3 regions of the Paenibacillus sp. FSL M8-0334 genome follow, and region 3 is predicted to be linked to each of the others. Evidence: riboswitches for the same ligand, from Rfam matches in the RefSeq annotation. Region 3 holds a riboswitch; each other region holds the start of a gene.
What was found. A riboswitch is a leader RNA that binds a small molecule or an ion and turns the genes downstream of it on or off. The one in region 3 is predicted to bind cyclic di-AMP.

Region 1 (3,275 bases), 700 kb from region 3:
ATCGTGATGAAATACACCAGCGACGTCGACTTGATCAGCTCCACCAGCTGATTGCCAAATGGCGGCAGCATGCGCAGGGAGGCTTGGGGAAGTATGATGTTCCACATTCGCTGCCACGGCTTCATATTGAGCGCCACCGCCGCCTCCCACTGTCCCTTCGGCACCGCAAGAATCGCACTGCGGACAATCTCGGAGCCGTAAGCGCCGAAGTTGAGTCCGATCGCCAGCACGGCCGCTGCCATCTTCGGCAGCTCGATCCCGATAAACGGCAATGCAAAGTACAGCCAGAACAGCTGCACCAGCAGCGACGTTCCCCGGAATACTTCCACGTACACCGCCATCACCGTCCGCACGATCCACAGTTTGGACAGGCGCCCCAGACCGGCAATAAAGGCTGCGACAATGGCTAGCACCGCGGATAGCAGCGCCACGATGACGGTGATCTCCGCGCCCTTCAGCAGGGTAGGCAAAAATTCAATCCAAGACGATGGCATCTTATTCCCCGCACGCTGCGACTGCCGTCATATCGCCAGGAAGCTCATCCTCGGTAAATCCGAATTCCTGCAAAATCTCCAGCAGCTCGCCAGACTCCTTCATCTTCTGCAGCTCCGCATTGTAAGCCTGTTGGAATTCCGTGTCGGCCTGACGGAATGCCGTGGCACCGTATCCGCGTACGCTCTCCCCGTCGATGACCGGCTGCTCGAAATCCGCCACTCGCTCAATCTGATCATCACTAGCCGAATCCAGCATCGCCTGCAGCGATGGACCCGTCATCGTAATCGCTTGAACCCGGTCGGCCTGCAGTGCGCTGATCGCGGACGCCTGGTCCGGAACCTGGATGATGCGCTCGGATGGAATCCCCGATTTCTCCATGTAGCCGATCTCCACAGCACCGGTCATGACGGCAACCCTCGCTTCCTCGTTCGCAGCGATATCCTCGTAGCTGCCAAGGTTCAGCGGGTTCCCCTGCTTCACGGCCAGCGCTTCGCCGATGCTGTACTCCGGATCAGCGAACAGGACAGCCGAGCAGCGGTCGGGCGTGATGAACATCCCGGCCGTGATCATGTCAAAGCGGTTCGCCTGCAGCCCGGCGATCAGCGAGCCGAATTCGGTAAGCTCCCCCCGCATTTCCCCAACGCCAAGCCGCTCGAGAATGACGCGGGCGATCTCGACCGCCTCCCCTGTCAGCTCGCCATCGGCCGTCTGATAGGCGTAAGGCTTCTCGTTCGCGAAGCCGACCGTAACATACCCTCTCTCGATCGCCTTCTCCAGCGTGCTGCCTTGATCCCCGCATGCTGCAAGCACGCTAACCAGCACCAAACTAAGCAACAACAGAGCCACTTTTTGCAATTTCAAACCTTCCCACAACCTTTCTTGAAATCTGTGAATGCCTGTTTTAGGCATGAATAAATAAACCTAGTAAACTCATATTTCAACTAGGTTTTCATAGGGTCAAAATCCGTTTCAACGCTCCCATTATCCAGCGTTAATAATCGACTTTTCCTTATACTCCACGTCACTTGTACCGCCTGTGGATATGCATATGGACTTGCTTGGCGCTTACTCTACGCCCGGTTGATTGCCACCTCCTCTTCTTAACCAACGAAAAAAGACCTCTTGCAGGGGGATCCGAACATAGCTCCGCCAGCATGGGGTCAATGAAAAGAGAAAAGGCCCCTGTTCCATAGAATTAAGGGCCTTGGTATCAATCTCAATTATGTAATAAGACCCATCCACTGCTGACGAGGTTAGCTGACGGACTCGGGTAAGATGGTACCCTACACTTGACAATCAAGTGACTCGCCCCTAAAAAAACTGGTTCCCCCGCTTTCCGGACTTAAGCAACCGGAAACTAAGCGTGTGTTCATAATACAGGGAATGCTAGGAAATGTCAAACCGATCCAGCCCTTTAAGCGGTGAAGGATCGGCTGAAAACCGCATCACACAAGGCATTCCGCAAATTTAAAGAATTCATTTACGGGGTGTTCATCCCCCCTATAACTGCTCCCATCTCTCCTTGAAGAACAGCTCGTAAATCCGGCTGATCAGAATTTTGAGAATCATGTAAACCGGAACGACCAGCAAGACTCCGATAATGCCAGCCAGGTCCTGTCCGACCAGGACAAGCACAATGATGGTGATTGGATGAATGTCCAGCTGCTTGCCAAAAATATACGGGCCGATCAGATTGTCTTGGATCTGCTGAGCCGCCAAAATTATGACAAGCGACCAGATCGCGGTGGATGGCGACTGGATCAAACCAATGATAATGATCGGGATTGAGGACACGATGGCCCCGATAAACGGGATGAAGTTCGCAATGACCGCAACGACCGTCAGCAGCAGCGCATACGGAAGCCCAATAATGATGAAGCCCACATACATCAAGATTCCCAGTGCAAAATTGACAATCACCCTACCTACGATGAAGCCTTTGAGCGCACTGTCGATTTCACCAAGCACCGACGTGCCGACTTCCTTGAAACGGTTCGGCAGAAAGCGGACGATCAGCTCGCCGAATTTGCCGCCCTCCTTCAGCATGTAGTACAGCAGGATCGGGAAGATGAACATAATGATCGCAAATTCCGATATAATTCCCACCAAATTCACGACATATTCCGTCAGGAACGTAAAGCCTCGGTTCAAATATTCTGTCAGCGTCGTTAACGGATTGAAGCCTTCCGGAAACACACCTTCCAGGAAGCCGCTTTGCTCCAGCTCCAGCATCTTCTTGTTCAAGGCCGCGAAAATCGCCGGCGCATTGTCCACCAGGGCAATGATCTGCGCTTTAAGAGAGGGCCAGACCCCGATGAGAAAGCCGACCAGGATCCCCCCAAACACAACGTAAAGCAGCAGAATCGCCAGCGTCCGGTTCATCTTCTTCCTCTCCATTAGAGCCACCAGCGGTCTCAGCAGATAATAGAAAAAACCGCTCAGCATCAGCGGAACGATGATCACCGAAATAAAGGATAATAGAGGGTTGAATATGAAGCTGACTAACGAGCAAAGGTAAATGATAATCAGAATGAGAATAACGGCAAAACAGAACTTGAAAAACTTGTTCATCTTCAGCAATAGCGACTCCCCATCTCCTTATGTTTCAATTATCGTATCATGCAGAAGACCGGCTTTTCAAACGGCAGCGAAGAAGCGGGATACACATCCTTCTTGCCGCCTCAATTGACGCTCAATCTCACGGCCCATTTGGGTGCCGGATATATACTTCTTGTAACAGCTCCAGTATAATATGAAGCGTTATCCGGACAAGGCTGAAA
Region 2 (3,275 bases), on a different contig from region 3:
GCCAGGCCCTCAGGGACCGCCAGGACCGCCAGGACCCCCAGGTCCGCAAGGGCCTCAGGGAATACCAGGCTCCGCCCTCATCCCTCAGATCGTTGTTTTGCCCATGCTGGAGCGGTACTTCTATACCACCGCAGCGCCGGTTCCGCTGGACCCGCCGCTCGTGATCAATGCCGATCAATTCACGGACAATAGCGGAGCGCCGGTCACCAGTATTATGGACGTGACTCCCAGCGGGTACTCGCGGTTATACATCAACGGAATCGTTCAGGAGGCGGCCATCTATTCTGTTACAAGCACCGCACTCACCATCTCCTCCCCAGGCGACCTCCTGCAAGCCGGCACCCCAGTGCTGCTGGAGGTGCTCCGGTTTGATGCAGCAGTTCTGCCATGATCGGCCCGGCTTCTATAAACAAAAACAGCAAGGGAGAACCAGATGCCGCATCCGCTTCTCCCTTGCTTCAGCCCATGTTCTACCGCGCTCAAAAATAAGGTGCATGCTTAATGATCACAGCACCGGTGGAGGCAAGCTTGCTCTGGCACCCAAGCCGGTAGCCTTCATCAATCTCCTCCGGATCAAGCCTGCGCTCCTCCGCCAGGTTCGGTTCAGATAAATGCTCGGCTCCCTCGATGACTAGACAACGGCAGCGCGCACAAGTTCCCCGCTTGCAGAAAGAATTCCAATCCACTTCATTCCTCTCTGCCAATTCCAGAATCGTCAGGCCGGTGACCGGTACAACCTTGCGCTGAACATTGCGGCCCCGCAGTTCGACGACCGCCTCGCCTACCGGCTGCGCCGTTTCCCCAGCCTCCTTAGACTCAGGTTCGCTTGTCTTCCCTGCTTCATCCCCTTTGATCCATTTCCTCCACCACTTGATCAATGCGCTCCCTCCCTGCTGTTCTTCCCAATGGTTGCTCTCCGCTTCCACTTCCTGCTTCTTATTATAACCTGTCCTCTTGATTATGAAATCTGCCAACAGGAAAGGACCGGCTAACATATCTTCGCCGGTCCTTCTATGTCACAATTCATATGTAGACGAATTAGCTTGCCACACCCACCAGCTTCGCATAACTTTCCTGATCCAGCACGCGCCGAGCCGTTACGTAGCGGGTCTGATAATAGGATTCGGTCAGTTTGCTGATTCTGACCCCTTTGCTGCTGGAAGCATGTACAAATTGTCCATCTCCGATATAAACGCCTGCATGGGAGATCCCCTTACCGCTTGTGTTGAAAAAGACAAGGTCTCCTACACGCAAATCATCTTTATCGACATGCTCGCCGACTTTGGCTTGGCCTTCAGATGTACGAGGCAAATTCAGATCGAAATTTCTAAATATGTATAATACGAATCCGGAGCAATCAAACCCTTGAGGAGTTGATCCACCCCACTTATAAGGAGTACCCACCAGCTGTTTGACCTCGCGTTGAAAGCTTGGCTGTTCATTCGCAAATGCGGTCATGGCACCAGAAGAAAAAATAATCGCAGACCCTAATAAAGAAATAACCAACTTCTTCAAAAGATACATACTCCCTTCGATGCCTACGGAGTTAGCTAAGGGTTCGGTAGAAGGCTCCCTATATTCCCTTCAATGCAAAGCATGGGAATAATTCACCCGGAATGGTTCCCCCGTTTTCTACAGACGAAATTCGGCAAAAATTCATTAACGTTTTGTAACCTTCTCTAATATAGTATACAAGCCCGCATAATGTCAATAATATCCTTGGAATTGTCCGACAATTGTTTTATCGTGTCGATTCCACTATAAACGAAGCCCATCGGCCGCCTAATACAAGGTTAAAAAACATGACAATTGTGTTACTCTATGAAACTTTCTTGTTGTTTACAAAAATTCAACTGACTTTTAACTAACCTTTTAATTTCGCCTTTCAAAGGGCCTTTAACCGGGCTAACCAATGAATCAACTTAACCCTGCTAACGATCCTTGCACAGCGCAGCGCCCCGTCCTGAATACCCATAATTCAGATTATTTGCAATGGAACAAAGGCCATTCGATACCTTCGAATGGCCTTGTTGCCGTCCTTCTTCCGGCTGCAGCGAAGTCAGATCTTCACTTCGCTGACTCGCGCAGCGGCTGCAGCGCGGCTGCAACCCGTCGCAGCTCTTCAGGGTGAATCGGCGCGAGCGCCGATTGCCCGTAACGAACCGATGTCCCGAAATGCACTTCGGATACGCCCGTCTGCTCAACAAAATCCCGGATCATCGCCCGGCTCAAGCCGCTGCCCGCCAAGATCCGGATATGGCTGTCCTGCGCCGCTTCGACCAGCTGGCGAATTCTCGGAACGGCATCACACGCTTTCGGCTTGCCGCCCGATGTCAGAATGCGCGTAACCGGAGCATACTGTTTCAGCACCTCCAGCCCCGACATCTGATCCTTCAGCTCATCGAACGCCCGATGAAAAGTAACCTGCAAGCTTCCGCTTGCAGCAAGCATCTGCTCCAGTGCGCGTTCGTCAATCATCCCGTCCTCCGTCAGCGCGCCAAGCACGATTCCGGCAGCACCTGTGCTGCGAATCGCCTTGATCTCCGCGACCATCGTCGCGATGTCCCACGCATCGTAGATGAAAGAACGGCTGTGTGGACGAACCATCACATGAACCGGAATCTGAACCGCACGAACAACCTCTTGAACCATACCGATCCCAGGAGTCAGCCCTCCTTCGGTAAAGGCGGTGATCAGCTCCAGCCGGTCTGCGCCACTATGTTCGGCGGTGATCGCGTCCTGGACACAGGTTGCAATGACTTCCAGCAGCATGCCCTTCCTCACCTCCTATCCGAAGCAGGATTCACTGGGGACGGAAACTGCTTCTGTACATAATCCGCCAGCAGCCGGGCACCATATCCGGTCGCCCCGGCCGCCGCGTGAGGATACTCCCGCTTGTACTGAACGGTTCCAGCCATATCGATATGAACCCACTGCATGTCTTCATCCACGAAATGACGGATGAACAGCGCCGCTGAAATCGCTCCGGCCAGCGGCGAGGCACCGACATTGCGCAGGTCAGCATAATCGCTCCGCAGGTCGGACACATATTCCTCCACGAGCGGCATCGGCCACAGCCGTTCCCCGTTGCGCTCCCCGATCTCAACCAGATCACGCGTGATCTCTTCATCGCCCCATATGCCGGCAAGCTCAAGTCCAAGCGCCGTGCCGATATTGCCTGTAAGCGTTGCAATGTCGATCACTTTGCGAACGCCCATTGCGGCGGCATGAAGCAGCGCATCAGCCAGGATGAGCCGCCCCTCTCCGTCCGTATT
Region 3 (3,275 bases):
TGCCCATCTGCATGCGCCGCTGGGCTGCATCCGGATGAACCGTTAACCCGGCGTCAATCAGGTCGTCCATACTGATCTGGCTCTCTCTGCCTTCAAATGACGTATGCACACGTTCAAGCGCCCTTCTAATAGCCTCCGGCGATGCGTTCTCCACCCCGATGTCCCCTTTGCGGGTCGCATCTTCCTCCGGGATGAAGGCATGCTTGCAGCCAGGCACATGCCGATCTATAATCTTCCGGATTCTCTCGCCTGCATGATCGGGGTCAGTCAGAATAATGACGCCTCTCCGCTCCTTGGCAAGCGCGATCCGGCGCAGCGTATGCTGGTTAATGGCCGAGCCGCCGGTTTCAATCGTGTCGGCTTCAACCGCCCGCTTGATCGCAACCGTATCATCCCGGCCTTCCACCACGATAACTTCCTTGATCATACGATACAATCTTCCTTCCTCTTTCGCATCCGCCAGATGGCGTTCCGGCACATCGTTCATTCCAGCCGGTGCCAAGCTGTCCAAATCACAAAATAAAAGAAGAGGATGATCATCCTCTTCTTATCGTCAATGTATATTATAAGCTACATAGTATAGCATTATCATGGCAAAGTAAATTGGAATTATGGCTGGTCCAGGTTAATTGACATTCGGTTTTACCGGGCCGATGACATAGACGGTACGCCCGTTTTTGCGCCCGAAATTAATGGCTGCATTCAGCGAATCATAATAGACGTCGATTTTGTTGCCTTTGATCGCGCCGCCAGTATCTTCAGCGCGGCGGAAGCCCAGTCCTTCGATGTATACCCACCAGCCGATCGGAATGACGTTAGGGTCAACTGCAATCGTACGGCCCTCGGTCACTCGGGTTCCCGAAGCGGTACGTGTCCCGATGCCCGGCTGTTCCGAGGAATAGGCGGTCATGGATACATTGTTCAACACCTTGGTATATTTAAAATCAACACCGGCTTTGGAGACGACATTATTGTTATTCTCCGCTGCCTTGGCTTCTGGCGCCTTCTTCGCGGTGGCCAGCTTCGCAGATGTAGCCTTAACATTCACAGCAGCCGTCTGAACGGTCTGCTCCTCGACGATCTCCGGCTCCGGAGCCTTCTTGGTGCCGACTGCAATAATCTTATCCTTCGTTCTCCGTTCTACCTCTTGACCGATCTTCGTCTTGGAAACGAGCTTTCCGTCATGGTATACCTTCTCGTAATGATGAATCAGCACCCCGTTCTCGCCGCGTTGAATGACGCGGTTATCGCCTTTGACCAGAGAAGGGTCCGCCGTCTTGATCACGCGGAAGGTGCGGCTTTCCGGCTCCTGAACGGTTTGTTTCGTGACGCGGATGACACGGATATCCATGTTACCGGACAAATTCGTGTCTTCGGATGGCACAACTTTATCATCTACCCCGACCGTGATGCGAGCTTCCTTGAGCACATCAGCGACCGTATTCTGGGTGGTGAACAGCGTTTGAGTTTTGCTGTCAACTGTAATTTGGATTGGAACCGCACGCTCGATAATGATCCGGTCGCCGTCCTGAATCGCTCCATTCAGGGGCATCGACACCTGATCCTGCGGGTTCAACGTAATCGCCTGCTCATCCAGCACTTCTTGAAGCAGGGAACCACGCGTTTCGACTTTGGTCACTCGACCATCAACCACAAGATGAACTTCCTTACCCGTCTGATCATGAACAACCAGCGACACGAGCAATGAGACGGTGATGGCACCCATGGTGCCAAGCAACACCAATTGACGCAAATTTTCATGCTTCCATCGTAATGCGTAAGACATGCTGGATGATTGTGATTCATGGGTCTTCTCAGATTGAAAAACGCCCACTATTCCATCCTCCTTCATAGTCCCGCCGTCTGACAACGCATGAAATGCATTTGACGTGACTATAGCAAATTTTCCCACAGAGCGAACTGCTACTAAACGCCCTGCGTCAATCCCCGTCTTCCCGTCCATGCTTCGTCACCTCCTGTTTACCAACAGTATGACGATCACCTCTCCAATATTCAAAAACAAAAGAAGCCCTTGAAAGAGTACTAGAGGCTCTAACGTGGCTTCCTGATGACAATAATCATGGAAAAGGTGTGCACGAGAATTCCCCTCTTACTTCGCTTACGGAGTTAGCTGTCGGGTTTGGACGTAAGAGTGACGCCCTATGTCGGGAGCTTCGCTCATGGCGAAGTCCGTTCAATTCACCCCAAAGACTCGAATTACTGAAATCAAATACGGCCCGGCATCCCGCGGATGCATAAAGCTGTATCGGTTCCCCCGTTCCCCAAAAAGCAGGGATTAAGCGAGACGGTTCATGAAATGGTCCGCTGCAGATTCGAAATCTTGGCAGCTTCTTATCACTGAAAAGATGATATCCTGTTTACATGCAGGTTGTAAAGCAACAATCAACCACATTTTTCGAAGTAAATGGTTAAAATATTGTAATATCAACCTCTTTTGTATTAAAAAATCTTTAATTAATCGCAAATACTCTCTTTTTCACCGCTTTTGCTCCGGATTTTGTTTAATGGAAAATCGTTCCATAGCATTTCTCGTGGTAATCTCAGCCAGTTCTTCCACGGTAATTCCTTTCAATTCGGCAGCAGCCTCGGCCACCATCTTAACATATCCGCTCTCATTTCGCTTCCCCCGGAACGGATGCGGTGTCAAATACGGCGAATCCGTCTCGATCAATAAACGATCCATCGGAACCTGAACAAGAACCTCCTTCGGCTGCTTGGCATTCTTGAACGTAATCGGCCCGCCAAAGGAAATATGAAAGCCCATATGGAGGCACAGCTTTGCCGTTTCCCAGCTCCCTGAGAAGGAATGCATCACGCCGCCTACCTCGGACGCCTTCTCCTCCCGCAAAATCTTCACAATATCCTCATGCGCATCCCGGTTATGAATGACAATCGGCATGCCGAGTTCACGCGCAAGGCCAATCTGCCGGCGAAGCACGCGGTGCTGAACCTCCTTCGGGGAGGTGTCCCAGTGATAGTCCAGGCCGATCTCTCCGATCGCAACCACCTTCTCGTGAGCACAGAGCGAGGCGATCCAGTCCAGATCCTCGTCCTTCATCGTAATCGCGTCTACAGGATGCCAGCCAACGGCCGCATAAATAAAGTCATAGGACTCCGCCAGCTTCATCGTTGTCGGAATGGTCTCCCGGTTAAAACCGATATTGATCATTCTTGATACGCCCGCTTCAAGCGCCCGGGCAATGACGGCCTCCCGGTCCTCGTCGAATTGATGCGCATCCAGATGGGTATGTGTG

Region 1: it holds a riboswitch for cyclic di-AMP, as region 3 does, so the genes downstream of both, ehuB (ectoine/hydroxyectoine ABC transporter substrate-binding protein EhuB) here and MKX64_RS10080 (3D domain-containing protein) in region 3, are expected to answer to the same signal.
Region 2: it holds a riboswitch for cyclic di-AMP, as region 3 does, so the genes downstream of both, MKX64_RS20385 (C40 family peptidase) here and MKX64_RS10080 (3D domain-containing protein) in region 3, are expected to answer to the same signal.

What each region holds. Positions count from the first base shown of each region.
Region 1 covers NZ_JBBOCH010000001.1:3,004,831-3,008,105, reverse strand. The annotation lists gene ehuC (ectoine/hydroxyectoine ABC transporter permease subunit EhuC) at 1-494, opposite strand, end outside; gene ehuB (ectoine/hydroxyectoine ABC transporter substrate-binding protein EhuB) at 496-1,350, opposite strand; cyclic di-AMP (ydaO/yuaA leader) riboswitch at 1,723-1,869, opposite strand; gene MKX64_RS13210 (AI-2E family transporter) at 1,996-3,075, opposite strand.
Region 2 covers NZ_JBBOCH010000002.1:1,356,383-1,359,657, reverse strand. The annotation lists gene MKX64_RS20395 (DUF4183 domain-containing protein) at 1-391, shown strand, start outside; gene MKX64_RS20390 (2Fe-2S iron-sulfur cluster-binding protein) at 480-995, opposite strand; gene MKX64_RS20385 (C40 family peptidase) at 1,039-1,515, opposite strand; cyclic di-AMP (ydaO/yuaA leader) riboswitch at 1,521-1,661, opposite strand; gene MKX64_RS20380 (copper homeostasis protein CutC) at 2,068-2,772, opposite strand; gene MKX64_RS20375 (M17 family metallopeptidase) at 2,781-3,275, opposite strand, start outside.
Region 3 covers NZ_JBBOCH010000001.1:2,306,879-2,310,153, forward strand. The annotation lists gene rnmV (ribonuclease M5) at 1-427, opposite strand, end outside; gene MKX64_RS10080 (3D domain-containing protein) at 626-1,834, opposite strand; cyclic di-AMP (ydaO/yuaA leader) riboswitch at 2,101-2,313, opposite strand; gene MKX64_RS10085 (TatD family hydrolase) at 2,498-3,275, opposite strand, start outside.